DNA from 4 places in the Pseudomonas sp. S2_A05 genome. Region 3 is predicted to be linked to each of the others. Evidence: predicted binding sites of a transcription regulator. Region 3 holds the regulator's gene; each other region holds the start of a gene.
The links. The regulator FliA, encoded in region 3, starts transcription of late flagellar genes. The targets are predictions, from matches to a motif close to CTAAAGTTTNNNNNNNNNNNGCCGNTAA.
Positions count from the first base shown of each region.

Region 1: a site for FliA is predicted at 2,611-2,638, ahead of motA (flagellar motor stator protein MotA). Genes of this name have one in related genera too.
Region 2: a site for FliA is predicted at 2,361-2,388, ahead of AB4O12_RS15260 (methyl-accepting chemotaxis protein). Genes of this name have one in related genera too.
Region 4: a site for FliA is predicted at 5,699-5,726, ahead of AB4O12_RS08200 (methyl-accepting chemotaxis protein). Genes of this name have one in related genera too.

Region 1 covers NZ_CP162775.1:5,316,712-5,323,942, forward strand. The annotation lists gene asd (archaetidylserine decarboxylase) at 1-125, opposite strand, end outside; gene rhdA (thiosulfate sulfurtransferase) at 144-959, opposite strand; gene AB4O12_RS24120 (HDOD domain-containing protein) at 1,002-2,540, opposite strand; gene motA (flagellar motor stator protein MotA) at 2,707-3,558, shown strand; gene motB (flagellar motor protein MotB) at 3,562-4,614, shown strand; gene AB4O12_RS24135 (toll/interleukin-1 receptor domain-containing protein) at 4,674-5,159, opposite strand; gene AB4O12_RS24140 (caspase family protein) at 5,159-6,118, opposite strand; gene rsgA (small ribosomal subunit biogenesis GTPase RsgA) at 6,432-7,231, opposite strand, start outside.
Region 2 covers NZ_CP162775.1:3,340,955-3,348,185, reverse strand. The annotation lists gene AB4O12_RS15265 (glycosyltransferase family 4 protein) at 1-55, opposite strand, end outside; gene AB4O12_RS15260 (methyl-accepting chemotaxis protein) at 328-2,217, opposite strand; gene AB4O12_RS15255 (helicase HerA-like domain-containing protein) at 2,404-3,891, shown strand; gene AB4O12_RS15250 (DUF721 domain-containing protein) at 3,982-4,437, opposite strand; gene secA (preprotein translocase subunit SecA) at 4,746-7,231, shown strand, end outside.
Region 3 covers NZ_CP162775.1:460,582-467,812, forward strand. The annotation lists gene flhF (flagellar biosynthesis protein FlhF) at 1-263, shown strand, start outside; gene fleN (flagellar synthesis regulator FleN) at 380-1,210, shown strand; gene fliA (RNA polymerase sigma factor FliA) at 1,207-1,947, shown strand; gene AB4O12_RS02175 (chemotaxis response regulator CheY) at 2,115-2,486, shown strand; gene AB4O12_RS02180 (protein phosphatase CheZ) at 2,505-3,293, shown strand; gene AB4O12_RS02185 (chemotaxis protein CheA) at 3,347-5,632, shown strand; gene AB4O12_RS02190 (protein-glutamate methylesterase/protein-glutamine glutaminase) at 5,682-6,827, shown strand; gene AB4O12_RS02195 (flagellar motor protein) at 6,827-7,231, shown strand, end outside.
Region 4 covers NZ_CP162775.1:1,760,083-1,767,313, forward strand. The annotation lists gene AB4O12_RS08175 (heme utilization protein) at 1-315, opposite strand, end outside; gene AB4O12_RS08180 (adhesin) at 389-961, opposite strand; gene AB4O12_RS08185 (hypothetical protein) at 963-1,412, opposite strand; gene AB4O12_RS08190 (AAA family ATPase) at 1,744-2,268, opposite strand; gene pnuC (nicotinamide riboside transporter PnuC) at 2,265-2,828, opposite strand; gene AB4O12_RS08200 (methyl-accepting chemotaxis protein) at 3,936-5,570, opposite strand; gene AB4O12_RS08205 (undecaprenyl-diphosphate phosphatase) at 5,875-6,705, shown strand; gene AB4O12_RS08210 (DUF1294 domain-containing protein) at 6,702-7,130, shown strand.

The DNA of each region.
Region 1 (7,231 bases), 1.1 Mb from region 3:
GCAAACCATTGGGTGAAGGCATTCTTGAACCAGCGCACGCGGCATTCGGCGATGCAGCCGGCCAGGCGCGACAGCAGGTGATGCGGCAGCAGGTACTGGCTGAGGATAAACAGACGCTCTTTCATTAGTTGTCCTTAAAAACCTTAAATCTCGACTGGCGTGTCAGGGTGGTTGCCCCATTCGCCCCAGGAACCGGCGTAGCCCTTGACCCGCGGATAACCGAGGGCTTTGGCCACCAGATAAGTGAAGCCCGACCGGTGATGGGTCTGGCAGTGGGTAATGATTTCCTTGTCCTTGGTGATCCCGAGGTTTTCGAGGATCTGCGGCATGTCGCTGCGGATGCGCAACTGACGCGTCTGGTCCATGCCGGCGGTCCATTCGAAATTGACCGCGCCGGGGATGTGTCCACCCTTGGCAGCGAGGACTTTTTCGCCGGAATATTCCAGCGGCCCGCGCGCATCCCAGATCGCCAGATCCGCCGCACCGAGGCGGCTTTGCAGGTATTCGCGGGTGGCGGTCGGTTCGTCGTGCAGGGTCAGCGACAGCGGGCCACCGACAACGGGTGGTACCTGGATCGACATCGGCATACCGTCCGCCAGCCAGGCCGGCAAACCACCGTCTATATAGTGGTACTTGTCGTGGCCAATGACGTCGAGCAGCCAGATGAAACGCCCGGCCCAGCCACCGCCCTCGTCGTCATACACCACATAGACCGCGTCTTTGCGATGACCGAGCTCACCAAACAACGCCTCCAGATCGGCTTTCGCCGGCATCAGCCCCGGCGCCGGTGGCTGGCCGAGCTGGGTGCGTTTCGGGTCGACAAAACGTGCGCCGGGCAAGTGACCTTCGGCATACCGGGCAGGGCTGGTCAGGTCCACCAGAATCAGTTCCGGGGACTCCAGACGCGGCAGCAGGTCGCTCGGCTCGATGACAAGCGGCAAGCCAGAGAAGTCAGACATGTGAGGTCTCCAGAGCACAAAGGGGAGGATTGTAGCGCAGGCTCATTGGCCACGGCTGCTAAAGCTGTGCAGGGCTTTTTCGATGCACTGCGCGGTTTTGCCGAAGGCTTGCACAGTGATGTCGGCGAAGGGGCCGCCGCCCTGATCGGCAACGACGATCATGATCACCCGGCCGTTATTCACCAGTGAGCGCAAGAATAAGTGCTCGCCGCGAAACAGCGTGCGCAGGCTCGCTGGCAATAAGGCCGAGAATTGTGCGTTGTTCTCCGGCGTAATCCGCACCTGCGCCTGCTGAGCGAGCAGGCGTTGCAGGACTTTGCTCTGGCTGACGACAAAACTCAGCGCCGCCGCATCCTTTGGTAAACCGGCGGTCTGGTGCACGCGCAGGGTCGAGTGCGTGCGGTCGGCCATCAGAATCATCACCCGGCGCATGCCGCTGGCCACCAGTGCCTCGCGGGCGGCGACGGTCAGGCTCATGGCATTGGTGAAGCGGCTGGGCTCGGCGAGCAGTTCGGCGCATTGCCGACGCCATTGGCCCAGATCATCCGCATTCGGCGCTGCGGCCGGGAGCATGCCGGCCGGCAAGCGACGAGTGCCCCACGGCCAGATCAGCGAAACCGCCGGGTGCCACAGATCAGGCATCGCATGCTGACGCGCGCTGTTCGCCGCTTGCTGGTGCAACTGTTGCTGCACTTCGTCCATGGAAATCTGCAGATAGAGACTGGTCAGGTACTGCCAGCGCTTGCTGTGCGGACTGTCCCAGGCCTGTTGCGCCGACAGCGCCAGCCCATTGGCCAGCAGCACGGTATTCGCCGGCTGGTTGAGCCAGCGGCGCAATGTCGGGTCATCGTCGAGGCGATTCTGCTGGCGCAGCGGGTGTTCACTGTCGCGGGCGATGCGCAGCACTTTGACCAGTTCGCGTTGTTCGCTGAGCAGCAATTTGTAGCCTTGCTCGACCCAGATCGGCAGATGCCAGGCGTGGACCAGTGCCTCGGCGATCTTCAACAGGCGCACGCCGAACAATTGCTTTTCGACCACACGTGCCGACTCGCCCTTGTGGATCACGCGCAGTTCCCACTCCTCGAGCAACTGCGGATACGTCAGTGCCAAGGGCCACAGCGGCGACAAAAACAGCAAGCTGCCCCAATGAATGTCCTGCCACAGCCGCGCGAGGCGACTGGCAAAAAAACCGTTGGCCTGTTGTGTCGCGTGTTGGCTGATCAGTTGCAATTGGCGCAAAGCCTTGGGGATTTGCCGGTGCGGTTCGGCGGGCAGGCGCGCGAGCAATTCTTCGGTGCGGGCAAGGCCCAGGCGATTGATTGCCACCTCAAGATTTTCCGCCGGCGCGGCCATGGTGCCGTGGGTGTGACGATTCGCCTCACGGATGACGCTCAAGGCCAGCGCCGGGCTGTCCTGCATCAGATCGGCGATGTCGCGCAGCGAGCTGCGATTGTCGCGGATCGCCCGGCAGACTTTGTCGTGAGCCTCTTGTGGTACGGGCAGGCGGACGCTGTCGAGCAGCTTGACCCAAGCCTGGAGCGTGGTCGGTATTACCGATGGAATGTTCGTTTCATTAGCCATGTCTGGACGAGATCTTCACTGACTGTAGACGCGCCCGGCATGGGCTAAATTGGCTTTTCGCCTGAACTGGCTATAGTCTGGCGCAGTTTTGCCGATAAGTAGAAGAAGAGATTTTTTAACTTCCGAATATGACCTTGAACCCGACTTAAACAAGTACCTTCTACCTATGGCTAAAATTATCGGCATCATCGTCGTATTCGCGAGCGTGCTCGGCGGATACGTGCTCTCCCACGGCAAGATTGCCGCTCTGATCCAGCCCTTCGAGGTGATGATCATCGGCGGTGCGGCCCTCGGCGCATTTCTCCAGGCCAACCCCGGTTACATGACGATGCACGTGCTCAAGAAATCCCTGAGCATGTTCGGTTCGCGCTTCACCCACACCTTCTACCTGGAAGTGCTCGGGCTGATCTACGAAATCCTCAACAAGAGCCGCCGTGAAGGCATGATGGCGATCGAAGGCGACATCGAAGATGCCGCCGCGAGCCCGATCTTCGCCAAGTACCCGGCGGTGCTCAAGGATGAACGCATGACCGCGTTCGTCTGCGATTACCTGCGCATCATGTCCTCCGGCAACATGGCTCCGCACGAACTGGAAGGCCTGTTCGACATGGAGCTGTACAGCCTCAAGGAAGACCTCGAGCACCCATCGCACGCAGTCAACGGCATCGCCGACGGCATGCCCGGTTTCGGTATCGTTGCGGCGGTACTCGGTATCGTGGTGACCATGGCCTCGCTGGGTGAGGGTGACCAGGCGTCGATCGGTCTGCACGTGGGTGCGGCACTGGTCGGTACCTTCTTCGGTATTCTCGCGGCGTACGGTTTCTTCGGTCCGCTGGCGCATTCCCTGGCCCACGATGCCAAGGAAGAACTGAACGTCTACGAAGCCATCAAGGCCTCGCTGGTGGCTTCGGCGTCCGGCATGCCGCCGTCCCTGGCGGTCGAGTTCGGGCGCAAGGTTCTGTACCCGGCGCACCGTCCAAGCTTCGCCGAGCTGGAACAAGCGGTTCGCGGTCGCTAAGTCATGGAAAATAATCAGCCGATCATCGTCAAGCGCGTCAAGCGCATTGCCGCCGGGCACCACGGCGGGGCGTGGAAAATCGCCTTTGCCGACTTCGCCACGGCAATGATGGCGTTCTTCCTCGTGCTGTGGCTGCTGTCCACCGCTACGCCGGAACAGAAGATCGCCATCGCCGGTTATTTCAAGGACCCGGTCGGCTTCTCCGAAAGCGGCACGCCGTACATCATCGACCTCGGCGGTACACCGACCCTGGCGCCGGAAAACACCCTCAACCCGGAAGTGAAGTCGCAGCCGCAACCGGACAAGGTTACGGTCGACACCGATCAGGTTGAAGGCATGGCCGAGCAGGTCGAGAAGGAGCGTCTCGAACTGCTCCTGCAAGAACTGCAGAACAAGGTCGACGAGAACCCGCAACTGCAGAAGTTCAAGGATCAGATCCTCTTCGAAATCACCCCGAACGGCTTGCGCATCCAGATCATGGACGCCGAGAACCGGCCGATGTTCGACTCAGGTTCCGCACGCCTGAAACCGTACTTCGAGGACATCCTGCTGGCCATGGCCGACACCATCAAAGCGGTGCCGAACAAGATCAGCATCAGCGGCCACACCGACGCCAAGCCGTACATTGGCACTGGCGACTACGGCAACTGGGAGCTCTCGGCCAACCGCGCCAACGCGGCTCGCCGTGCCCTGGTCGCGGGCAGCTATCCGGATGCGCAGGTGGCGCGGGTGGTCGGTTATGCCTCGTCGGCGTTGTTCGACCGGGAAAACCCGTTCAACCCGGTCAATCGCCGGATCGACATTGTCGTGCTGACCAAAAAGGCCCAGGCCGCCATTGAAGGTGCGCAGGGTCCCGAGGCGGCGAAACCGGCGGATCAGGGGCAGAACGGTGCTGCACCGGCAGCCCCGGTTGATCCGAATGCGTTGCCGGCGGACAAACAGCCAGTGCCCGCTCACGAGTTGCGCGAGCGGTTGAATCTGTTTGACGATGCGGCGCCGAAACCGGCTGAGCCGGGTGGGGCGGCGCCTGCGCCTGCGCCTGCGCCGAAGCAGTAAGTGAAAAAAAGCCGACAGTGATGTCGGCTTTTTTGTGGCTATCACAGGCCGGCACTGTCTCAGAATCCCCGACGAATCCGGTTCTTCAGCTGTTCATGAAACATCTCTGCATCGCGCTTGTAAGCCCCTTTGACCGATTCGCTGATCGAATCCAGCGCCATCGACCGCTTGTTCGACACCTCATCACGATACGCATCGATAAAGAAATCCAGATCGCTGGCCGTGCTCAGCTTCGGCCATTTGTCCAGATAGATCGGCAGTTGCGCAGGTCCGGTCTTGAACGTACAGATCCGCCGATTGCTGATCGTCGCCTCGCCAATTTCGAACGGCACCCACCACGACAGTGCAGTTGTCTCCGACACCACCGCCAGCAGATGCGTGCACTCGGTGATGTTGCGGGTAATGACCCCGGTGATGTCGTCCGTGGTCTGCGATTCCGGATCGAGGACATCGAGATATGTCCTGATCTTCGCTTGGGTCAGGCGGGTGTTGATGGCGATCGCATGGGCGCGATCCATGTGGCGATAGCTGATAAAGACTGGCATCAGAAATGTCCTTTGAGGGCGAGTTCGCGGTAATAGGCGCCGAGTGCCGTCAGGCGGCAGCCGGTGGAGTTGAGGGCGGCGTAGTACATGTGCTCGGCGTCGACCGGCTCGATCAGGCTGTGGCGGTTGCACTTCTGCAACTGGGCGAAGACCTCGCCGTGCTCAGGCACGAACGCCTTTTCGGTGGGCTCATGGCTGGGGTCGAGCGGGTAGACCGATTCGGCTTCGGCAAACCAGTCGGGCAATTTGCGCAGGATCTCCTTGGGGATCAGCGGCGAGACTTCGCGCAGGGAAATGAACTGCGACACATTGGTCTTGAACACCGGACGCTGTTCCCAGGCGCCGAGGGCGTTGTCGACAAAGGAATACAGACTGCCGGGGGTGATTTTGCCGAGGATATTCGCCGCGCCGCCGTGCAGCGCTTGCAGGAGCAGGCCGGTGAACACGCCGTGCTGCGCGCCCTCCATTGCCGGCTCGGCTTTTTTGCAGGCGGTGAGGATCGTCATACCCTCGCTGACCATGCTGCTCTCGCTGCGCAAGGCGCGCACTTCGCCGGCCGAACCGCTTTCGCAGCAGTCGAGGATAATCACTTTGTTTTTGATCCGCGTGGCCTTGTCCGCCCAGTTCAGGATGTCGCTGATGCGGATGCCGTCCTTGGCGTTGCGGTAATCCTGCGCGATCAACATGCCTTCGTCAGTGTCGGCGTCGAAACCGCCATGGCCGGCGAAATACAGCAGAGCGACGTTGCAGTCACCGGAAAACAACTCGCGGATCTGGTCTTCGAGTTTTTGCCGGCTCAAATAATCCTCGGCGGACGTCAACACGACATTCTTGAAGTTGGGGTCGCCGTTGGCATTGGTTTTCAGCACCGAAGCCATGGCCATGGCGTCGTTGCAACAGCCGCTCAGGCCGCCGATATGCGTGTAATCGTTGATGCCGATGAACAGTGCCTTGCGCATGCTTATACCACCGTGTGCAGGCGGATCGCGCCGACGATGCTGTGGGCACTGCACGCGTGGATGTAGCGAGACGAATGGCGGATGAATAAAACACAGGTTGGCATGGCTTTCCTCGAAGGTCGCTGTGAGCGAAGGAGGAAAGGAATGTAGGCCGCTGGCAGAGACCTACAAGGGCTGCGCGGCAAAACAGAAAAGTCCTGCAAGCAGCCGCGCAAAAGCCTACGGCAGAGGCTTATGTTTAAGTGGGGGAGAACTGATTCAGATGCGGTCCGACAACCGGCAGCCCGTGGTGCGGGGCTGCCGGCGCGACTGTTTAATAACCGTTTTCGGGCAGGCTGGCGATGATCGAGCGATAGCTGTTCATCCGTTGCTGCTGGATGCGCCCATCTTCCAGCGCCTTGAGCAGCGCGCAACCCGGTTCGCGGTCGTGCTTGCAGTCGCGGAAACGGCAAGTGCCGAGCAGGTCATCGAACTCGATGAAACCGGCTTCGACATCGGCGCGGCTGACGTGGCCCAGACCGAATTCACGGATGCCCGGGGAGTCGATCAGTTCGCCGCCGCCGAGGAAGTGGAACAGGCGCGCGGTGGTGGTGGTGTGCGTGCCCTGACCGGACAATTCCGACAACGGCCCGACGCGGGTTTCGACTTCCGGCAGCAGGCTGTTGACCAGCGACGACTTGCCGACGCCGGACTGGCCTACGAACACGCTGATGCGCCCGTCGAGCTGCTTTTGCAGTTGCTCCATGCCGTCGCCGTGGTGGGCCGAGACTTCCAGCACCGGATAACCCAGCGTGCGGTACACCGCCAGCAACGCGTTCAGCGCCGGGGCGTTCTGCTCGTCGATCAGGTCGAATTTGTTCAGCAGCAGAAGCGGGCGGATACCGGCATGTTCGGCGGCGACCAGATAGCGGTCGATCAGGTTGGCGTGAGGCTCGGGCAGCGGCGCGAAAACGATGACGATCATGTCGACGTTGGCGGCAACCGGCTTGAGCTGGCCACGACTGTCGGGGCGGCACAGTTCGGTGCTGCGCGGCAGTTGCGCGACGATCACGCCAATGCCTTGGTTGCCGGCGCGCCAGACCACTTTGTCGCCAGTGACCAGCGCTGGCAGGT
Region 2 (7,231 bases), 2.9 Mb from region 3:
GGTGTTTGGCATCCAGATAAGTCCGCACGCCTCCGCTGGCCGGGGCGTAGAACATGGTGATGTCGGCGATATGCACGGTGAGCAACCCTCCGCTGTGTCGTTCTCCCTTGATTGACCTTTATCCAGAATAGATGTTCGGTCGGGATTGCGCGCCCCTCACCCTAGCCCTCTCCCGGAGGGGAGAGGGGACTGATCGGAGTGTTTGGGATTGTTGCGATGTCCTGCGATATCGAGCCGAACGCTCGCATTGAAAAGCTTGAAGATCGGCTCCCTTTCCCCTCGCCCCCTTGGGGGAGAGGGTTGGGGTGAGGGGGTAGGCTTTTGATCTTAAATCCTGAAGCTGCCCACCAGTTGCTTGAGACGCGAAGCCTGCTGCTCCAGATCCGAGCACGCGCGCAAGGTCGCTTGCAGGTTCTCTACACCCTCCTGGTTCAGCGTGTTGATCTCGGTGATATCGACGTTGATCGACTCAACCACCGCAGTCTGCTCCTCGGTCGCCGTCGCCACCGACTGGTTCATCCCGTCGATCTCGCCAATGCGCAGGGTCACGCTGTTCAGGCGTTCGCCGGCAAGGTTGGCGATCTCGACGCTGTCCTGGCTGTGGCGCTGACTGTCGCTCATGGTGCTCACCGATTCCCGGGCGCCGACTTGCAGCTCCTCGATCATGGTCTGCACCTGCTGTGCCGATTCCTGCGTGCGGTGCGCCAGGTTGCGCACTTCGTCCGCCACCACGGCGAAACCACGACCGGCCTCACCGGCGCGCGCCGCTTCGATCGCCGCGTTCAGCGCCAACAGGTTGGTCTGCTGGGAAATACTGGTGATCACTTCGAGAATCTGGCCGATGTTGACGGTCTTGCTGTTCAGCGACTCGATGTTGGTGCTGGACGCGCTGAGCATGCTCGACAGCTGGTTCATCGCCTTGATGCTGCGCTCCACCACTTGCTGGCCATCCTCGGCCAGACCCCGGGCGTCGCTGGCCTGATTCGACGCTTGGGCGGCGTTGCGGGCGATTTCCTGGGCGGCGGCGCCGAGCTGATTGATCGCGGCGGCAACACTGCTGGTGCGCGAAGCTTGCTGGTCAGAGTTGTACATCGACGAGTTTGACGCTGCGACCACGCGCAGCGCGACCTCGTTGACCTGGCCGGTGGCCGAGGACACTTCGCGGATCGAACCGTGAATACGTTCGACGAAACGGTTGAACGCGGTGCCGAGGATGCCGAATTCATCGTTATTGACGATGTTCAGGCGTTTGGTCAGGTCGCCCTCGCCGTCGGCGATGTCTTCCATGGCGCGGGTCATCACGTGCAGCGGCTGGATCAGCAGGCGGATCAGCATGCCGAGCAGGGCGATGATGATTGCCACGGCAATAATGGTTGCGATTACCGCTGAGGTACGGAATTCGCTGAGCATCGAGTAGGCCTGATCCTTGTCGATCGACAGGCCGATGTACCAGTTCACCGACGGCAGGCCCTTGATCGGGGCGAAGGTGACGATGCGGGTTTTGCCGTCGACGCTCACTTCGCTGAAATCGCTGCTGATGCGCGGCGTGTCCTGCGGGTAGGCTTCTTTCAGTGACTTCATCACCAAGGCCTTGTCCGGGTGGACGAGGATCTTGCCGTCAGCGCTGACCAGGAATACGTAGCCCATGCCGTCGAAATCCCGTGCGGCGAGGGTGTCGACCAGCGATTGCAGGCTCAGGTCACCACCGACCACGCCAACGCTCTGCCCGGCCTTTTTCGACGCGGTGGCGATGGAAATGATCAACTGGCCGGTGGCCGCATCGATGTAGGGTTCGGTCAGGGTCGAGGTGCTGCTGCTTTCGGCACCTTTATACCAAGGGCGTACGCGCGGATCGAAACCGTCCGGCATCTTCACGTCCGGGCGGATGGTGAAGTGGCCAGTGGCATCGCCCAGATAGGTGGCCATGAACGTCGAGGTCAGGCTTTTCTGTTCCAGCAGGCTGGCGACCGTGGCAGGTTCCGGGTTGATGGCGATGTTCTGCGCGGCGTTCTCGATCAGCAGGATGCGCCCGCTGAGCCAGGTCTGGATGTTGCCGGCGGTGACCTCGCCCATTTCATTGAGGTAGTTGTTCAGATCATCGCGGATCGCATTGCGTTGCAGCCAGTCGTTGTACAACGTGAACGAGGCGAAAGCGGCAATGACGATGAGAGCGGCGGCAAGCAAAATCTTATGGCTGAAGCGCAGGTTTTTGTTCATGGCTTGGGGTTCCGCTAAGGTCTTAATGTCCTGGGCGTGCTTTTATAGAGACGCGCACTATGGGCAAGGTTGAAAAATTGATATTTCCGGCTCTCCTTAGGGAAATGTCCGACCCGGTTTTCTGATGGGTCTATCCAATTTATGTATCGGCCATGTGTCATCAAAGATTAACCATTGGGTGAGAAAATGCCTGACTCTTCGCAACTCGTTATCGGCGCTGATCCGGCCGCGCAACCCATCGCTCAGGCCATGCGCCTGGCCAACCGCCACGGGCTGATCGCTGGCGCCACCGGCACCGGTAAAACCGTGACCTTGCAGCGCCTGGCCGAAGCATTCAGCGATGCCGGTGTGGCGGTGTTCGCCGCCGACATCAAGGGCGACCTCTGCGGGCTCGGCGCCGCTGGCAACCCGCAGGGCAAAGTGGCCGAGCGCATCGCCGGCATGCCCTGGCTCGGTCACACGCCGCAGGCTTATCCCGTCACGCTGTGGGACATCCACGGTGAATCCGGACATCCGCTGCGCACCACGCTGAGCGAAATGGGTCCGCTACTGATCGGCAGCCTGCTCGAGCTGACCGACAGTCAGCAGTCGGCGCTGTACGCGGCCTTCAAAGTGGCGGATCGCGAAGGGTTGTTGCTGCTGGATCTCAAGGATCTGAAAGCGCTGCTCAATCACCTCAAGGACAACCCGCAGTTGCTCGGCGAAGACGCGGCGCTGATGACCACCGGTTCCAGCCAGGCGCTGCTGCGCCGCTTGGCGACGCTGGAACAGCAGGGCGCCGAAGCCCTGTTCGGCGAGCCGGCGCTGCAACTTGAAGACATCCTGCAACCGGGCGCCGATGGCCGGGGACGCATCCATCTGCTCGACGCCAGCCGTCTGGTGCACGAGGCGCCGAAGGTTTACGCAACGTTCCTGCTGTGGCTGCTGGCCGAGTTGTTCGAGCAACTACCCGAGCGCGGCGATGCTGACAAGCCGCTGCTGGCGCTGTTCTTCGATGAGGCGCACTTGCTCTTCGGCGACACGCCCAAGGCCTTGCAGGAGCGGCTTGAGCAAGTGGTGCGTTTGATTCGTTCCAAGGGTGTTGGCGTGTATTTCGTCACCCAGTCGCCGGCGGATCTGCCGGATGACGTGCTGGCGCAGTTGGGCTTGCGCATTCAACACGGCCTGCGTGCGTTCACCGCCAAAGAGCAGAAATCCCTGCGTGCGGTCGCGGATGGCTTTCGGCCGAATCCGGCGTTCGACAGTCTGTCGGTGCTGACTGAGTTAGGTATTGGTGAGGCGCTGGTCGGCACGCTGACCGAGAAGGGCACGCCGGAAATGGTCCAGCGTGTGTTGGTGGCACCGCCGCAGTCGCGGATCGGCCCGCTGACCGAAACCGAGCGCACCGTGCTGATCGCCGGCTCACCGTTTAAGGGCCGTTATGACAAGCCGATCGATCGCGAGTCGGCCTATGAAATCTTGATGGGACGCAAAGGGCTGGCGCCCGAGGCTGAAACACCAGCGGGCAAAGCTGCGGCCGAAGAGCCGAGCCTGGCTGACCGCGCTGGCGAATTCCTCGGCACGGCGGCAGGCCAGGCGCTGAAATCAGCGATGCGCCAGGCGGCCAATAACCTTGGCAAGCAGTTGGTGCGCGGGTTGATGGGGTCTCTGCTCGGAGGCAGCAAGCGCCGCTAAAAGCAAAGATCGCAGCCTGCGGCAGCTCCTACAGTTGAAATGCATTCATTCTGTAGGAGTTGCCGCAGGCTGCGATCTTTTGCTTTTGCTTCAGGCTTTACCTTTGGCATGCGCCGCCAAACGCTCCAGCGCCGCGCGCAATCCCGGATCGCTGATCCCGTCGGCCGTCGACTGAATCGTCTCCGCCGCACTGCTCGACAGATCCATCGTGTGCCCAACCGCCCGGTGCTGGATGATCGGCGGGCGCACGCTGAATTTGATCCGCGTCAGGTTGGCGAACTCTTCGAACAACTGCAGTTGTCGTTGCAGACGTTTCTGCTGATAGCGCAGGCGCGTTGCCCAATGGCCGTCAGTGACCACCAGCGACAGCTCGCCTTCGCGCCACTTGGCCACCCGGCAATGCTCGCGGGCAGCCGGTTGCAGCTGACTTTCGAGCAGGCGCTGCAAATGCTCCAGACGCTGGGCATGGCCGAGGATGGCTTTCAGCGGTTTGGCTTCGCGTAACAGAACGGCGGGTGCTCTGGCCGTGAGAGGGCGAAACGCCATGATCGAACACCTGAAGGAACAGAGGCGCCATGGTAGCAGAAAGCTGCGGAACCTCTGGGCCATTGCTTTTGTCCCTGATTTGCTCATTAAATCAACGCCTGACTTCTTTCCCCCGACGGGTTGAAGTTGAGCAAAACGCCCCTATTTTAAGTGAGCCCCGTCAAAGCGCAGTGCCAGCATCGTGGAACATCGCCACTTTCCTCACCACCGTTTCCGGGTAGAATGCTCGTTCGCATGCGGCCATGAGGGCTGCACGGGCGACTCACGGGGCCGCCCTCCATCCCTTTAGTGTGGAAGATCCTGCCGATATGTTTGCGCCTTTGTTAAAGAAACTTTTTGGAAGCAAGAACGAGCGTGAAGTCAAACGCATGCTCAAGACGGTGCAGCTCGTCAATGCCTTCGAAGAGCAAATGGTGGCCCTTTCGGACGATCAATTGCGCGCCAAGACCGCCGAGTTCAAGGCCCGTATCGCCAAAGGGGAAACCCTCGACAAGCTGTTGCCGGAAGCCTTCGCCGTCGCCCGCGAGGCCGGCAAGCGTGTGATGGGCATGCGCCACTTCGACGTGCAACTCGTCGGCGGCATGACCTTGCACGAAGGCAAGATCGCCGAAATGCGCACCGGTGAGGGCAAGACCCTCGTGGCCACCCTGGGTGTTTACCTCAACGCACTGTCCGGCAAGGGCGTGCACGTTGTGACCGTGAACGATTACCTGGCCCGCCGTGACGCCAACTGGATGCGCCCGCTGTATGAATTCCTCGGCCTGACCGTCGGCGTCGTGACGCCGTTCCAGCCGCCGGAAGAGAAGCGCGCCGCCTACGCCGCCGACATCACCTACGGCACCAACAACGAATTCGGTTTCGACTACCTGCGCGACAACATGGCGTTCAGCATGGATGAAAAATTCCAGCGCGAACTCAACTTTGCCGTGATCGACGAAGTCGACTCCATCCTCATCGACGAAGCGCGTACTCCGCTGATCATTTCCGGTCAGGCCGAAGACAGCTCCAAGCTGTACATGGAGATCAACAAACTGATCCCGCAGCTGGAACTGCACGTCGAGGAAGTTGAAGGCCAGGTCACCAAGGCCGGTCACTACACCGTTGACGAAAAGACCCGTCAGGTCGAACTCAACGAAGCCGGTCACCAGTTCATCGAAGAAATGCTCACCCGCGTCGGCCTGCTGGCCGAAGGCGAGAGCCTGTACTCGGCGCACAACCTTGGCCTGCTGACTCATGTCTACGCCGGTCTGCGTGCGCACAAGCTGTTCAACCGCAACATCGAATACATCGTCCAGGACGGTCAGGTCGTACTGGTCGACGAACACACCGGTCGGACCATGCCGGGTCGTCGTCTGTCCGAAGGCTTGCACCAGGCTATCGAAGCCAAGGAAGGTCTGAACATTCAGGCCGAGAGCCAGACCCTGGCCTCGACCACCTTCCAGAACTACTTCCGTCTGTACACCAAGCTGTCGGGCATGACCGGTACCGCCGACACCGAAGCGTTCGAATTCCACCAGATCTATGGTCTGGAAGTCATGGTCATCCCGCCGAACAAGCCGTTGGCGCGTAAAGACTACAACGACCTGGTGTTCCTCACCGCCGAAGAGAAATACGCGGCGATCGTCGCGGACATCAAGGAAAGCATGGCTGCCGGTCGTCCGGTGCTGGTGGGTACCGCGACCATCGAGACGTCCGAGCACATGTCCGAATTGCTCGTCAAAGAAGGCATCGAACACAAGGTTCTCAACGCCAAGTTCCACGAAAAAGAAGCTGAAATCATTGCTCAGGCCGGTCGTCCGGGTGCGCTGACCATCGCCACCAACATGGCCGGTCGTGGTACCGACATCCTGTTGGGCGGCAACTGGGAAGTGGAAGTCGCTTCGCTGGAGAACCCGACCCCTGAGCAGATCGCCCAGATCAAGGCCGACTGGCAGAAGCGTCACCAGCAAGTGCTGGAGTCCGGCGGCTTGCAGGTAATTGCTTCCGAGCGTCACGAATCGCGCCGTATCGACAACCAGCTGCGTGGCCGTGCCGGTCGTCAGGGCGATGCCGGTTCGAGCCGCTTCTACCTGTCGCTGGAAGACAGCCTGATGCGCATCTTCGCCTCCGACCGGGTGAAGAACTTCATGAAAGCCCTGGGCATGCAGCCGGGCGAAGCGATCGAGCACCGCATGGTGACCAACGCGATCGAGAAGGCGCAGCGCAAGGTTGAAGGCCGCAACTTCGACATCCGTAAGCAACTGCTCGAGTTCGACGACGTCAACAACGAACAGCGTAAAGTGATCTATCACATGCGTAACACGTTGCTGGCCGCTGACAACATCGGTGAAACCATCGCCGACTTCCGTCAGGACGTGCTCAACGCCACCGTCAGCGCGCACATTCCGCCGCAATCGCTGCCAGAGCAGTGGGACGTGGCCGGTCTGGAAGCGTCGATCGAAAGCGATTTCGGCGTGAAACTGCCGATCCAGCAATGGCTCGACGAAGACGATCACCTGTACGAAGAAACCCTGCGCGAGAAGCTCATGACCGAGCTGATGGCGGCGTACAACGAGAAGGAAGATCAGGCCGGTGCCGAGGCGCTGCGCTCGTTCGAGAAGCAGATCGTCCTGCGCGTACTCGACGACCTGTGGAAAGACCACCTGTCGACCATGGATCACCTGCGTCACGGCATTCACCTGCGTGGCTATGCGCAGAAGAACCCGAAGCAGGAATACAAGCGCGAGTCGTTCACGCTATTCTCCGAGCTGCTCGATTCGATCAAGCGCGACTCGATCCGCGTGCTCTCGCACGT
Region 3 (7,231 bases):
GTTGCGGGCTGGCCGGCTGCATCCTGACTAAACTGGATGAAACGGCCAGTCTCGGCGAAGTGTTGAGCCTGGCGATCAGTCATGAATTGCCGGTCGCGTATCTGACCGATGGCCCACGGATTCCGGATGATCTGCATCTGCCGCGTCGTCATCAATTGGTCAGCCGCGCCGTCAGCGTGCAAATGCAGGAAGAACCCAGCGAAGAAGCCATGGCTGACATGTTCGCTGATATCTATCACAGCCCGACCAAGCAGGTTGGCTGAGGTAATCATGAACAGTTTTTGTACCTACATCGATGGTCTGCCACGCATTGTTCCGATCAGGAACGCGCAGCCAGTAATGTGGCCTCCGTCTATGCAAGACAAGGTAAAGAAATAACATGGGCAGCATGCATCCCGTACAGGTGATCGCGGTGACCGGCGGCAAAGGTGGCGTCGGCAAGACTAACGTGTCAGTGAACTTGTCGCTGGCGCTGGCAGAGCTTGGCCGTCGGGTCATGCTGCTGGACGCCGACCTGGGCCTGGCGAACGTCGACGTTCTGCTGGGGCTGACACCCAAGCGCACACTGGCCGACGTTATCGAAGGCCGTTGCGAACTGCGCGACGTGCTGTTGCAAGGCCCGGGCGGGATTCGCATCGTGCCGGCGGCCTCCGGCACGCAGAGCATGGTGCACCTGAGCCCGGCGCAACACGCCGGCCTGATCCAGGCGTTCAGCGACATCGGCGACAATCTCGACGTGCTGGTGATCGACACCGCTGCGGGTATTGGTGACTCGGTAGTCAGTTTCGTTCGTGCCGCGCAAGAGGTGTTGCTGGTGGTCTGCGACGAGCCGACTTCGATCACCGACGCTTACGCGCTGATCAAGTTGCTCAACCGCGACTACGGCATGAACCGCTTCCGCGTGCTGGCCAACATGGCGCAGAGCCCGCAAGAAGGGCGCAACCTGTTCGCCAAGTTGACCAAGGTCACGGATCGCTTCCTCGACGTCGCCCTACAATACGTCGGCGCCGTGCCATACGACGAAAGCGTGCGCAAGGCAGTGCAGAAGCAGCGCGCCGTCTACGAAGCCTTTCCCCGTTCCAAGTGCGCACTGGCCTTCAAGGCCATCGCCCAGAAGGTCGATACCTGGCCGCTGCCCGCCAACCCGCGCGGGCATCTGGAATTTTTCGTCGAGCGTCTCGTGCAGCAAACCGCAGGGCCTGTGATATGACCGCCAGTGGCATGAATCTTTACAAAAAGTCGGCGCGTGACGCGCAATACGAATTGATCGAGCGCTACGCGCCGCTGGTCAAGCGCATTGCCTATCACTTGCTGGCGCGCCTGCCGGCCAGCGTGCAGGTCGAAGACCTGATCCAGGCCGGGATGATCGGGTTGCTGGAAGTCTCGACCAAATACGACGCCAGCAAAGGCGCCAGTTTCGAAACGTACGCGGGCATTCGAATCCGCGGCGCGATGCTCGATGAAGTGCGCAAAGGGGATTGGGCACCACGCTCGGTTCACCGTAATACCAGGATGGTCAGCGACGCGATTCGCTCGATTGAAGCTAAAACCGGCCGTGACGCTAAAGATCACGAGGTTGCGGCCGAACTCCAATTGAGTCTCGACGATTACTACGGGATTCTGAATGACACCTTGGGCAGTCGCCTGTTCAGTTTCGACGACCTGTTGCAGGACGGCGAACACGAAGGGCTGCACGAGGATGGCGCGAGTGCTCATATGGAGCCGTCACGCGATCTGGAAGATGAACGCTTCCAGGCGGCGCTGGCGGACGCGATTGCCAATTTGCCGGAGCGTGAGCGACTGGTGTTGGCGCTGTACTACGACGAAGAGCTGAACCTCAAGGAAATCGGTGAAGTCCTTGGCGTCAGTGAATCGCGGGTCAGCCAGTTACACAGCCAGTGCGCGGCCCGTCTGCGGGGGCGTTTGGGGGAGTGGCGAGCGCGCTGAAGGCAGTGTGGGGACACTGCGAAACGAGGCTGGTGCGGTGATGAACGGCGCCGGTCTCGATCCGTTGTGCTCCAGACAAACTTTAAGTGCTGCGCCGATTGATTGAAGTGGCGCGTCCAGGTGCTGGGCGCGTTTAAGACTGCTTGGAGGTCGAATTGAACAAAGACATGAAAATCCTCATCGTTGATGACTTCTCAACGATGCGGCGGATCATCAAGAACCTGCTGCGCGATCTTGGGTTCACCAACACCGTCGAGGCCGACGATGGCACCACTGCCATTCCGGTGCTCAACAGCGGCAGCATCGACTTTCTGGTAACGGACTGGAACATGCCGGGCATGACCGGTATCGACCTGCTGCGTCACGTGCGCGCCGATGAAAAACTCAAGCACCTCCCGGTGTTGATGGTGACTGCTGAAGCCAAGCGCGAGCAGATCATCGAGGCCGCTCAGGCCGGTGTGAACGGTTACGTAGTCAAACCTTTCACGGCTCAGGCGTTGAAAGACAAAATCGAGAAGATTTTCGAACGCATCGGCTGATGAATGCGCGGGGGAGCTATGGAGCATAACGAATCATCACAGGGCGATTTCGAATCGACCCTGAAAAAACACGCGGTCGAACTGGTCGAGAGCCTTGAAAAAGGCAAGTTCGGCGACGCGGTGCAACTGATCCATGAGCTCAATCAGACCCGTGACCGCGGCCTGTATCAGGAAGTGGGCAAGCTCACACGTGAACTGCACAGTGCGATCGTCAATTTCCAGATCGATCCGCACATGCCGCAGGCCGAGGAAGTGTCGCAAATCACCGACGCCACCGAACGCCTGGGCTATGTGGTCAAGCTGACGGAAGCCGCGGCCAACCGCACCATGGATCTGGTGGAAAGCGCCACCCCGGTGGTCAACAGTCTGGCTGATGAAGCGCAGACGTTGAGCGCCGATTGGGGCCGCTTCATGCGTCGCGAGGTCGGGGCTGAAGAGTTCCGTGAACTGGCGCGCCGGGTCGACGGTTTTCTGTCACGCAGCAGCACGGACAACCGTGCGGTGTCGAGCAACCTCAACGACATCCTGCTGGCTCAGGATTACCAGGACCTCACAGGTCAAGTGATCAAGCGTGTGACCCAACTGGTCACCGAAGTCGAAAGCAATCTGCTCAAACTCGTGCTCATGGCCAGTCAGGTCGACCGCTTTGCGGGCATCGAACATGACCGCGCCGCAATGCTTGCTGAAAAAGATCCACAAAAACATCTCTCGCAGGGTGAAGGTCCGCAGATTCATGCCGATAAACGAGAAGACGTTGTGTCCGGTCAGGACGATGTGGACGATTTGTTATCCAGCCTTGGATTCTAGAGTTTCGGAATTCGGGTTTTTTGGGTTTTTAGACCTGTAGGAGCACCCCATTAATGAGCTTCGGCGCCGATGAAGAGATCCTTCAGGATTTCCTGGTTGAGGCCGGCGAGATTCTTGAGCAACTGTCCGAACAACTGGTCGAGCTGGAAAGCCGCCCGGATGATGCAGATCTGCTCAATGCAATTTTTCGCGGTTTCCACACTGTAAAAGGGGGCGCCGGCTTCCTTCAGCTCAATGAGCTGGTGGAGTGCTGTCACATCGCCGAAAACGTGTTCGACATCCTGCGCAAGGGTGAGCGTCGCGTTGATGCAGAACTGATGGACGTGGTGCTCGAAGCACTGGACGCAGTGAACAGCATGTTCAGCGAAGTCCGTGAGCGTGCACCGATCACCGCTGCCACGCCGGAACTGTTGGCCGCGCTGGCGCGTCTGGCCGAACCGCAATCGGCGGATGAAGCCCCGGCTTCGCCGGTTGCCGAGATGATCGAAGACCTGGTTGTTGAAAGCGACTCCTCGGAGGACATCACCGATAACGAATTCGAACAACTGCTGGACTCGCTGAATGCCGTCAAGGCCCAGGCTGAGGCTCCGGCCGCTGCTGTGGCGCCCGCGCCGGTTGCCGACACGGCGGCCAGCGATGAAATCACCGACGCCGAATTTGAATCGCTGCTCGATCAGCTGCACGGCAAGGGCCAGTTTGCTGTCGATGCGGTCGCTCCGGCGGCACCAGCAGCGCCGGCTGCTCCGGCCGCGCCTGCTGCTGGCGACAGCTCGGACATCACCGACGACGAATTCGAAGCCTTGCTCGATCAGTTGCACGGCAAGGGCAACTTCGCCGTTGACGCGCTGGAATCGGCCATCGCTTCGGCCCCGTCAGCACCTGCTGCACCGGCAGCCGCTGCGGCCGGCAGTGACCTGATCAGCGATCACGAATTCGAATCGCTGCTCGACGAACTGCACGGCAAAGGCAAGTTTGACGCCAGCGCTGCGACTGCCGGCTCCGTGTCGAGCGTCGCCACGCCAGCGGCGAAAGCTCCGGCTGCCGCTGCTGCGCCGAAGCCTGCCGCCAAGCCTGAACCGAAAGCCGAGGCGCCGAAACCGGCCGCCGCTGCTGCACCGGCTCCGGCCCGCGCGCCAGCTGCTGCCCCGGCAGAAAAGCCGGCCAGCGAAGCGGAAACCACCGTGCGCGTCGACACCGCGCGGCTCGACGAGATCATGAACATGGTCGGCGAGCTGGTGCTGGTGCGTAACCGTCTGGTGCGTCTGGGCCTCAACAGCGGCGACGAAGCCATGTCCAAGGCCGTGTCGAACCTCGACGTGGTCACCGCTGACCTGCAGACCGCCGTGATGAAAACGCGGATGCAGCCGATCAAGAAGGTCTTCGGGCGCTTCCCGCGTCTGGTTCGCGACCTCGCACGTCAGCTCAAGAAAGAGATCAACCTGGAACTGGTGGGCGAAGAAACCGACCTCGACAAAAACCTTGTCGAGGCCCTCGCCGACCCGCTGGTCCACTTGGTGCGCAACGCCGTCGACCACGGCATCGAGTCGCCGGAAGAACGCGAAGCATCGGGCAAGGCCCGTGGCGGTCGCGTGGTGCTGGCGGCCGAGCAGGAAGGCGACCATATCCTGCTGTCGATCTCCGACGACGGCAAAGGCATGGACCCGAACGTCCTGCGTTCGATCGCGGTAAAACGCGGTGTGATGGACAAGGACGCCGCCGATCGCCTGAGCGATACCGAGTGCTACAACCTGATTTTCGCTCCGGGTTTCTCGACCAAGACCGAAATCTCCGACGTGTCCGGCCGTGGTGTCGGCATGGACGTGGTGAAGACCAAGATTTCCCAGCTCAACGGTTCGATCAACATCTACTCGACCAAGGGCCAGGGTTCTAAGATCGTCATCAAGGTGCCGCTGACCCTGGCGATCATGCCGACGCTGATGGTCATGCTGGGCAATCAGGCGTTCGCGTTCCCGCTGGTCAACGTCAACGAAATCTTCCACCTCGACCTGTCGACCACCAATGTCGTCGACGGTCAGGAAGTGGTGATCGTGCGCGACAAGGCGCTGCCATTGTTCTACCTCAAGCGCTGGCTGGTCAGCTCCGCCGCTCACGAAGAGCAGCGCGAAGGCCATGTGGTGATTCTTTCGGTGGGCACTCAGCGGATCGGCTTCGTCGTCGATCAACTGGTCGGCCAGGAAGAAGTGGTCATCAAGCCATTGGGCAAAATGCTCCAGGGAACTCCGGGCATGTCCGGCGCCACCATCACCGGTGACGGCCGCATTGCGCTGATTCTCGATGTTCCAAGCATGCTCAAGCGTTACGCCACAAAGCGTATTTGAATCCGGGGCGGCGGCGCGATGACGCGCCGCTGCACCTAATGGAGTGTTTATGGCAGTCAAAGTCCTGGTGGTGGACGATTCGGGTTTTTTCCGCCGCCGCGTCTCGGAAATTCTTTCGGCGGATCCGAGCATCCAGGTGGTCGGTACGGCCACCAACGGTAAAGAGGCGATCGATCAGGCCATGGCCCTCAAGCCTGACGTGATCACCATGGACTACGAGATGCCGATGATGGACGGCATCACGGCAGTGCGGCACATCATGCAGCGCTGCCCGACCCCGGTGTTGATGTTCTCCTCGCTGACGCATGAAGGCGCGCGGGTAACCCTCGATGCGCTGGACGCCGGCGCGGTGGATTTCCTGCCGAAGAATTTCGAAGACATCTCGCGCAACCCCGAGAAGGTCAAGCAGCTGCTGTGCGAGAAAGTCCACAGCATCTCGCGCAGCAATCGTCGTTTCAGTGCCTACAGCGCGCCGGCTCCCGCCGCTGCGCCAGCGCCGACGCCTGCTCCGGCAGCGTCGAGCTACGGCAGCCACACGAGCCACAGCAGCCCTGTCCCGGCACGTCCGGCACCTGCGCCAGCGCCTGCTCGCGCATCCGCTGCCAGCGCTTCGTCGCCGGCACCGAAACGCAAAGCCTACAAACTGGTTGCCATCGGCACTTCGACTGGTGGCCCGGTTGCGCTGCAACGCGTACTGACGCAATTGCCGGCGAACTTCCCGGCGCCGATCGTGCTGATCCAGCACATGCCGGCGGCGTTCACCAAAGCGTTTGCCGAACGCCTCGACAAGCTCTGCCGTATCAGCGTCAAGGAAGCCGAGGATGGCGACATCCTGCGTCCGGGCCTGGCGCTGCTGGCGCCGGGTGGCAAGCAGATGATGATCGACGGCCGTGGCGCGGTGAAGATTTTGCCGGGTGACGAGCGTCTGAATTACAAGCCGTGCGTGGATATCACTTTCGGTTCTGCTGCCAAGTCCTACGGCGACAAAGTTCTGGCAGTCGTGCTGACCGGCATGGGCGCCGACGGCCGCGAAGGCGCGCGTCTGCTCAAGCAGGGCGGCAGTTCGGTGTGGGCGCAGGACGAAGCAAGCTGCGTGATCTACGGCATGCCGATGGCCATCGTCAAAGCCGATCTGGCTGACGCGGTGTACGGTCTGGACGACATCGGCAAGCACATCGTCGAGGCGTGTATCTGATGGATGTTCTCAGCCTAATCGGCCTCATCATGGCGTTCGTCGCCATCATCGGCGGCAACTACCTTGAAGGCGGTCACCTCGGCGCGCTGGCCAACGGCCCGGCAGCGCTGATCGTGCTGGGCGGCACGGTCGGTGCTGCGCTGCTGCAATCGCCGATGAGTGCGTTCAAGCGCGCCATGCAGATTCTCGGCTGGATCTTCTTTCCGCCGCGTGTCGATCTGGCCGGCGGCATCGACCGCGTGGTCAATTGGAGCCTTACGGCGCGCAAGGAAGGCTTGCTCGGCCTCGAAGGCGTGGCCGACGCTGAACCTGACAGCTACTCGCGCAAGGGTTTGCAACTGCTGGTCGACGGCGCCGAGCCGGAAGCCATTCGCAGCATTCTCGAAGTGGATTTCTACACTCAG
Region 4 (7,231 bases), 1.3 Mb from region 3:
GCCGTCGCCGCCCGCCACGTTGGCACCCATGTTGCCGTTGGAGCCGTTGAGCGAGTCGCTGGCATTGGCGTTGTTCAGGGTGCCCTGGTTTTTCACCACGTTGCCGTCGCTGTTTTGTGCGTCAAGTACAGCGGCGCCGGCGCCTGCGGTGATCTGCAGCAGTTGTTCAAGATTCGGACCTTGTGGCTGGCCGTGACCATTGCCGTGCCCGTTACCATGACCGTCGTTGTCACCACGGCCGCCAGCCTGTGCTGCCATTGCCATCACTGCTGCGAGTGCGAAAACCAGTGGTTTGAGAGCCATTGTAGGTTTCATGGTTGTTTCTCCGTCGTGCTTATTAGTTGGTTAAGTGTTGGGACTTTTCTAATTGCACTGCTTTTTGTTTGGGTCAGTCTGCGACCCGGATGCTCAGGGTGTTAGCCATGCGGTTCCCCACCCCGGCACTCTGGTTCACCTGGATTACCCCGCGGCTGCCGGTGAAGGCCTGATCACTTGTCGTGACCTGGCGACTGCCGATTGAGGTACCAGTTGCTCCTGAGCTCGGTAAAAACGCCACGTTCTGTTGTGAAAGGGCGCTGTCGTCAACGCTCTGCGGGCCGGCACTGATGCTGACGCGCGTGACGTTGGCCATTTGGTTGTTGGCACCGGCGCCCTGGTTCACACCGAGGATGCCGTTGCCATTGCTGAAAGAGTTGCCGCCGATGTTGGCGCTCGCGTCGATGGCGCGGCTGGCGGGCGTGTCGATGGTCTGCCCGACGCTGGTGGTGGCATGGGCTTCGGTGCCGATGGCAATCGCCTTGGTGTTGGCTTGTTGCATCTGGTCACCGGCAGCCTGGTTGACATTGAAGTTGCCGCGATACTGAGCGCCGGAATCCTGAATGTTTGCCTTGTTGACTGAAGCCGAATCGGCCATGGCGCTGGTGCAGCCGAGCAGGGCGAGAAGCAGCAGGGTGCGATTCATGTCATTGGCCTCCGGCCATACGAGTCAGAGGCGCCAACCCGGTGCTCATCGCCCGGTTGACGGTATTGGAGATCGAGGCGCCAGAACCACCGCCGCTGCCAGTGCGCATACCGGGCAGGCCGTTCTGATTGGTCAGGGTGTTCATGCCGGGCAGGTTGGAGCTTGGCGTGGTCATGTTGCCGCGAATCGATGAGCCGCTGGCGACGCTGGCGAAATCACCGTCAGTGAGTTCGGTACTGCTGAGGGTCTGGTTGATCCGCGCCGAAGGGTTGGCGTTGACCGTGGTCGGATAGGGGTCTTTGCCGCCATTGCGCCCGATCGCGACGGGTTGAACGTCGCGGTTGAGGACGATCACGCCGTTGCCTTCAGCCTGGGCGCTGACACTGATCAAAGCGCTGGCGGCTGATCCGATCAGCAGGAGGCAGGTCAGGCCTTTATTGAAATTCCCCACGGCTGCAATTCCTTCTTCAGTGGGCTGGGTTATTCAGCGTTGTGAAGAAGAGAGCGAAAGCTGTGCCGGTTTTGAATTATCGTTTTATTTCAACGGCTTACATGCTTTGGGAAGTTCCCTGTTGCGGGCACTGTTTCAGCGCTGAGACACAGGGCGGATCGCTTGCGGGGCAATGGGCGCCGGAAAGCTCTGGAACAAGGGTTTGCGCCGAGGTGTTTCATCGGCGTAACAGATCACGTGACGCAATGATGAATGACGCTTGGGCGGGGCCTTTGCGCGGTCGGGAGTGTTTCAAAAACGGACAGTTTTGCGTTAAAAGCCGCCGGGCGGCTTATCTGGACAGCAAACGCTCGACCGCCGCAAAGGCTTGTGTCTGGCGCTCGGCCCAATTTCCTTCGATCACTTGCAACGGCTGTTGGTGCTGGATCAGCCAAACGCGGGTGGCTTCGTAGAACGCCAAGCGATCCGCAAGATCCGGTTGGCAGCGCTGGCCGTCTTCGGTCCAGTCGATCTGTTGTGGGGACAACAGCAGGTGCAGGTCGTAATGGCGCGCCAGTAACTCGGTTTCCAGCCAGTCCGGGCAGGCGCCAAACAAAGTCTGGCTCCAGAGGATGTTGCTGAGCAGGTGGGTGTCGAGAATCAGCAGTGGGGGCTGTTTCGCGCGCGCCTGATCTTCCCATTGCAACTGGCCCCGGGCGATATCAGGGATATCCGAAAGGCAAGTGTCGCGTGGGTTGTCTTCGATGAACCGACGAACATATTCATCAACGCGCACGCCGCCGAAACGCTGCTCCAACCCTGCCGCCAGCCAACTCTTGCCGGTGGATTCCGGGCCGGTCAGAACGACGACTTTCATGCGCGCAACGCCGGATCGGCACGCCATTCCCGCCAGCCTTGCACGGCGAGCAGGGTAAACAGCGCGTACAGGGCGGCGGTCAGGTACAGGCCTTTGTAGATGAACAAGCCGACAAAGATCACATCGAGGACGAACCACAGCGGCCAGCATTGCAGACGTTTTTGCGCCATCCACAGTTGCGCGACCAGACTGAAACCGGTGAGCGCGGCATCGAGCCACGGCTGTGCGGCGTCGGTCCAGTGCGCCATCGCCGCGCCCAGCAACACACTGCCGATCGCCCCAACGCCGAGGCCGAGCACCATTGAGCGTGGATCGAGGCGGGTAACCTGGCGACCGTCATGCATCGTCCCGGCGCGGGTCCATTGCCACCAGCCGTAGATCTGCAGCGCGGCGTAGATCACTTGCAGCAACATGTCCGAATACAGCTTCACCTCAAAGAAGATCCAGCTGTAGAGCAACACCATGACCAGCCCGATCGGCCAGCACCACGGATTCTGCTTGACCGTCAGCCACACGGCGATGACACCGAGGGCAGCGGCAAACAGTTCAAGCCCGGACATGAGTGATCCTTGGGGGAGTTGAGAAGGGGGCGGATTGTACTGCATTAGTCAGGTCAAAAGCCCCTCACCCTAACCCTCTCCCGGAGGGGAGAGGGAACTGATCGCGTTGTTTGGTCGAGGTACGCCGACCTGGAATAACGCGTCGAACGCAGATCATGAAAAGCGCAGTGATCTGCGATCAAAAGCCCCTCACTCTGACCCTCTCCCGGAGGGGAGAGGGAACTGACCGCGTTGTTTGGTCGAGGTACGCCGACCTGAAATAACGCGTCGAACGCAGATCATGAAAAGCGCAGTGATCTGCGATCAAAAGCCCCTCACCCTAACCCTCTCCCGGAGGGGAGAGGGAACTGATCGCGTTGTTTGGTCGAGGTACGCCGACCTGGAATATCGCGTCGAACGCAGATCATGAAAAGCGCAGTGATCTGCGATCAAAAGCCCGACCCTAACCCTCTCCCGGAGGGGAGAGGGAACTGATCGCGTTGTTTGGTCGAGGTACGCCGACCTGGAATATCGCGTCGAACGCAGATCATGAAAAGCGCAGTGATCTGCGATCAAAAGCCCGACCCTAACCCTCTCCCGGAGGGGAGAGGAAACTGACCGCGTTGTTTGGTCGAGGTACGCCGACCTGGAATATCGCGTCGAACGCAGATCATGAAACGCCCAGTGATCTGCGATCAAAAGCCCCTCACTCTGACCCTCTCCCGGAGGGGAGAGGGGAACTGAGCGCGTTGTTTGGTCGAGGTACGCCGACCTGGAATATCGCGTCGAACGCAGATCATGAAAAGCCCAGTGATCTGCGATCAAAAGCCCCTCACTGTAGAGACCTCTCCCGGAGGGGAGAGGGGAACTGATCGCGTTGTTTGGTCGAGGTACGCCGACCTGGAATATCGCGTCGAACGCAGATCATGAAAAGCCCAGTGATCTGCGATCAAAAGCCCCTCACTGTAGAGACCTCTCCCGGAGGGAGAGGGAACTGATCGCGTTGTTTGGTCGAGGTACGCCGACCTGGAATAACGCGTCGAACGCAGATCATGAAAAGCCCAGTGATCTGCTCCCTCTCCTCGGGGAGAGGGCTGGGGTGAGGGGTGGGCTCACCTCGGTGACCGGTCAGACCCGGAACTGGCGCAGCAACCCGTTGAGCTGTTCGCTCAGTTGCCCAAGCCGCAGGCTGGCTGCACTGGACTGCTCAGCCGCCAACGCGGTGCTATGGGAAAGCCCGGCCGCCTGGGTGACGTTCTGGTTGATGTCCTCAACCACCTGCGCCTGTTGCAGCGTAGCGCTGGCAATCGACGCATTGAGGCCGTTGAGATTACGCAACGCCTGGCCAATCGCATTAAGGCTCGCCCCGGCCAGTCCCGCCTGTTCAATGGTCAGTTGCGAGGCCTTGCTGCTGTCGCCGATCACCTTCACCGCAGCCTCCGAATGATTCTGCAAACGCTCGATCATCGACTGAATCTCGGCCGTCGATTTCTGCGTACGCTGGGCCAGCAAGCGCACCTCATCGGCCACCACGGCAAACCCGCGCCCCTGTTCTCCCGCGCGCGCCGCTTCAATCGCCGCGTTCAAGGCCAGCAGGTTGGTCTGTTCGGCAATCGAGCGAATCACCTCCAGCACGCTGCCAATCTGCGTACTCTCCGCCGCCAGGGTGCGGATCACTTCCACCGCTTGATCAATCGTGCCCGAGAGCTTGTCGATCTGTTGCAGGCTGCCGTCAATATTGATCTGCCCCTGTTGCGCCTGCGCTTCGGCATCGCGCATTTCTGCGGCGGCGTGTTCGGCGTTTTTCGCCACGTCCTGCACGCCGTAGGTGACTTCGTTGATCGCTGTGGCCACCAGTTCCATCTGCTGCGACTGCTGCTGGCTGCGCTGCTGCGCCTGCGAGGCATCGTTACCCAGCTCGCTGGAAGACTGGCCCAAAGCGCTGGCCGAGACCTGCAGATCACCAATCACTCGGCGCAGCTTGGCCGTGAACGCATTGAAATGATGGGCCAGTTCGGTGACTTCATCCTTGCCATGGGTATCGAGGCTGCGGGTCAGGTCGCTTTCGCCGCTGGCGATGTTGGCCATCGCATTCACGGTTTCCTGCAACGGACGGACGATGCTGCGTGCGATCAGAATCACCAGCAGCGCCATGATCAGCGCAATCGCCAGACCGATGGCCGACGCCTTGATCATCTGCCCCTGGAATTCGGCTTGCACATCGTCGACGTACACGCCGGAGCCGATCACCCAGCCCCACGGCTCAAACAGCTTCACATAAGAGGTCTTGGCAACGGGATCAGTCGCTCCCGGCTTCGGCCAGCGATAATTGACCATGCCCGCGCCTTTGGCTTTGGCGATGGCAACCATCTCGTTGAACACCGCAAAGCCGTCCGGGTCGCGGATCGCCGAGAGGTTCTGGCCTTCGAGTTTGGGATTGGTCGGGTGCATGACCATCACGGGCGTGAGGTCGTTGATCCAGAAGTAGTCGCTCTGGTCGTAGCGAAGGCCACGGATCGCGGTCAGTGCCTGCTTTTGCGCGGCATCCCCGGTCAGGGTGCCAGCGGTCTCAAGACCTTGGTAATAGGTGAGCAGGCCACTGGCGGTCTGCACCACGTGCTGGGTTTTCTGCGCCTTGGCGTGGTAGAGGTCGTCATGGATCTGCTTGAGCATCAGCACGCCCAAGGTCAGCAACATGACCACCGCCACGATCAAGATGAGCCACAAGCGTCGGCTGATCGACACACTGCGCAAGCTGTTCATAACGCTGTCACTCCGGATTCTTGTTCTTGTAATAAACGATCGCCAGCATCCAGCCACAGCTGTGGGCTCGCGATCGCGCGACTTGAGCCGCCTAACGCGGGGAGCGCTATTAAGGCTTGTCTGTTAGGATTTCGGCCCCGCGCGCGAAAACCTGAATCCGGTTTTGATATTTCACGGAATTTTTACCGTTTCGTGTGGATCCTGTGCGCGCGCAATCGCTACAGCTTTTACCGGCTACGCTGGACGCAGTGAACGAAAAAATACTATCGGGGCATGCCCGCGTGCATCGCTCTTTGGGGGATTGATGGATCTTTGGACCGCTTTGCAGGCACTGATTCTAGGAGTTGTAGAAGGGCTGACGGAGTTTTTGCCCATTTCGAGTACCGGACACCAGATCATCGTCGCCGATTTGCTGAACTTCGGCGGCGAACGGGCCATGGCGTTCAACATCATCATCCAGCTCGGCGCGATCCTCGCGGTGGTCTGGGAGTTTCGGCGCAAGATCCTCGACGTGGTGATCGGCCTGCCGACCCAGCCGAGCGCACGACGTTTCACCGCCAACCTGCTGATCGCCTTCCTGCCGGCCGTAGTGCTCGGCGTGATTTTTGCCGATCTGATCCACGAATATCTGTTCAACCCGATCACCGTGGCGGCAGCGCTGGTCATCGGCGGGATCATCATGTTGTGGGCCGAACAACGCCAGCATGAAGTGCATGCCGAAACCGTCGATGAAATCCGCTGGACCGACGCGCTGAAAATCGGCTTCGCGCAGTGCCTGGCGATGATTCCCGGCACCTCGCGTTCCGGCTCGACAATTATTGGCGGCTTGCTGTTCGGCCTGTCGCGCAAGACGGCCACCGAGTTCTCGTTCTTCCTCGCCATGCCAACCATGGTCGGTGCGGCGGTGTATTCGGGTTACAAATATCGCGACCTGTTCGTGCCGGCGGATTTCCCGGTGTTCGCCATTGGTTTTGTCACGGCGTTCATCTTCGCCATGATCGCTGTGCGCGGCCTGCTCAAGTTCATCGGCAGCCACAGTTATGCAGCGTTCGCCTGGTACCGGATTGCCTTCGGCCTTTTCATTCTGGCGACCTGGCAGTTCGGCTGGGTGGACTGGTCGGCGGCCAAGGCATGAACGATTCCCGCTCGCGCCGCCCTGAGGGACGACCTTCAGGCGGGTGCCTTCAGCATCTGAAGTTGAAGCTTGGGGTGCTGCTGATCGTCTGCGCGCTGCCGCTGTTCGGCTCGCTGTCGATGTGGTTCAGCGGCATCTCGCGGGTGCCGTTGGCGGCGTACGGGATTGTCAGTGTGCTGGCGTTCTTTCTGTATTGGGCCGACAAACGCAAAGCCCGCGCCGATGCCTGGCGCACGCCGGAAAACATACTGCATGCGGTAGAACTGGCGGGTGGCTGGCCGGGTGCTTTGATCGCGCAGCAGGTATTCCGACACAAGACGCGCAAGGTATCGTTTCAGATTCTGTTCTGGGCGATCGTGTTGCTGCATCAGGTGTTCTGGATTGACCAGATTTTCCTCGGTTCCAACCTGTTGTCTTTGATCTAAAGAACACACTTACCTCTGTAGGAGCTGCCGAAGGCTGCGATCTTTTGGGACGCAGAGCGTCCCCGGCTGCATTCCCACGCAGAGCGTGGGAACGATCAATC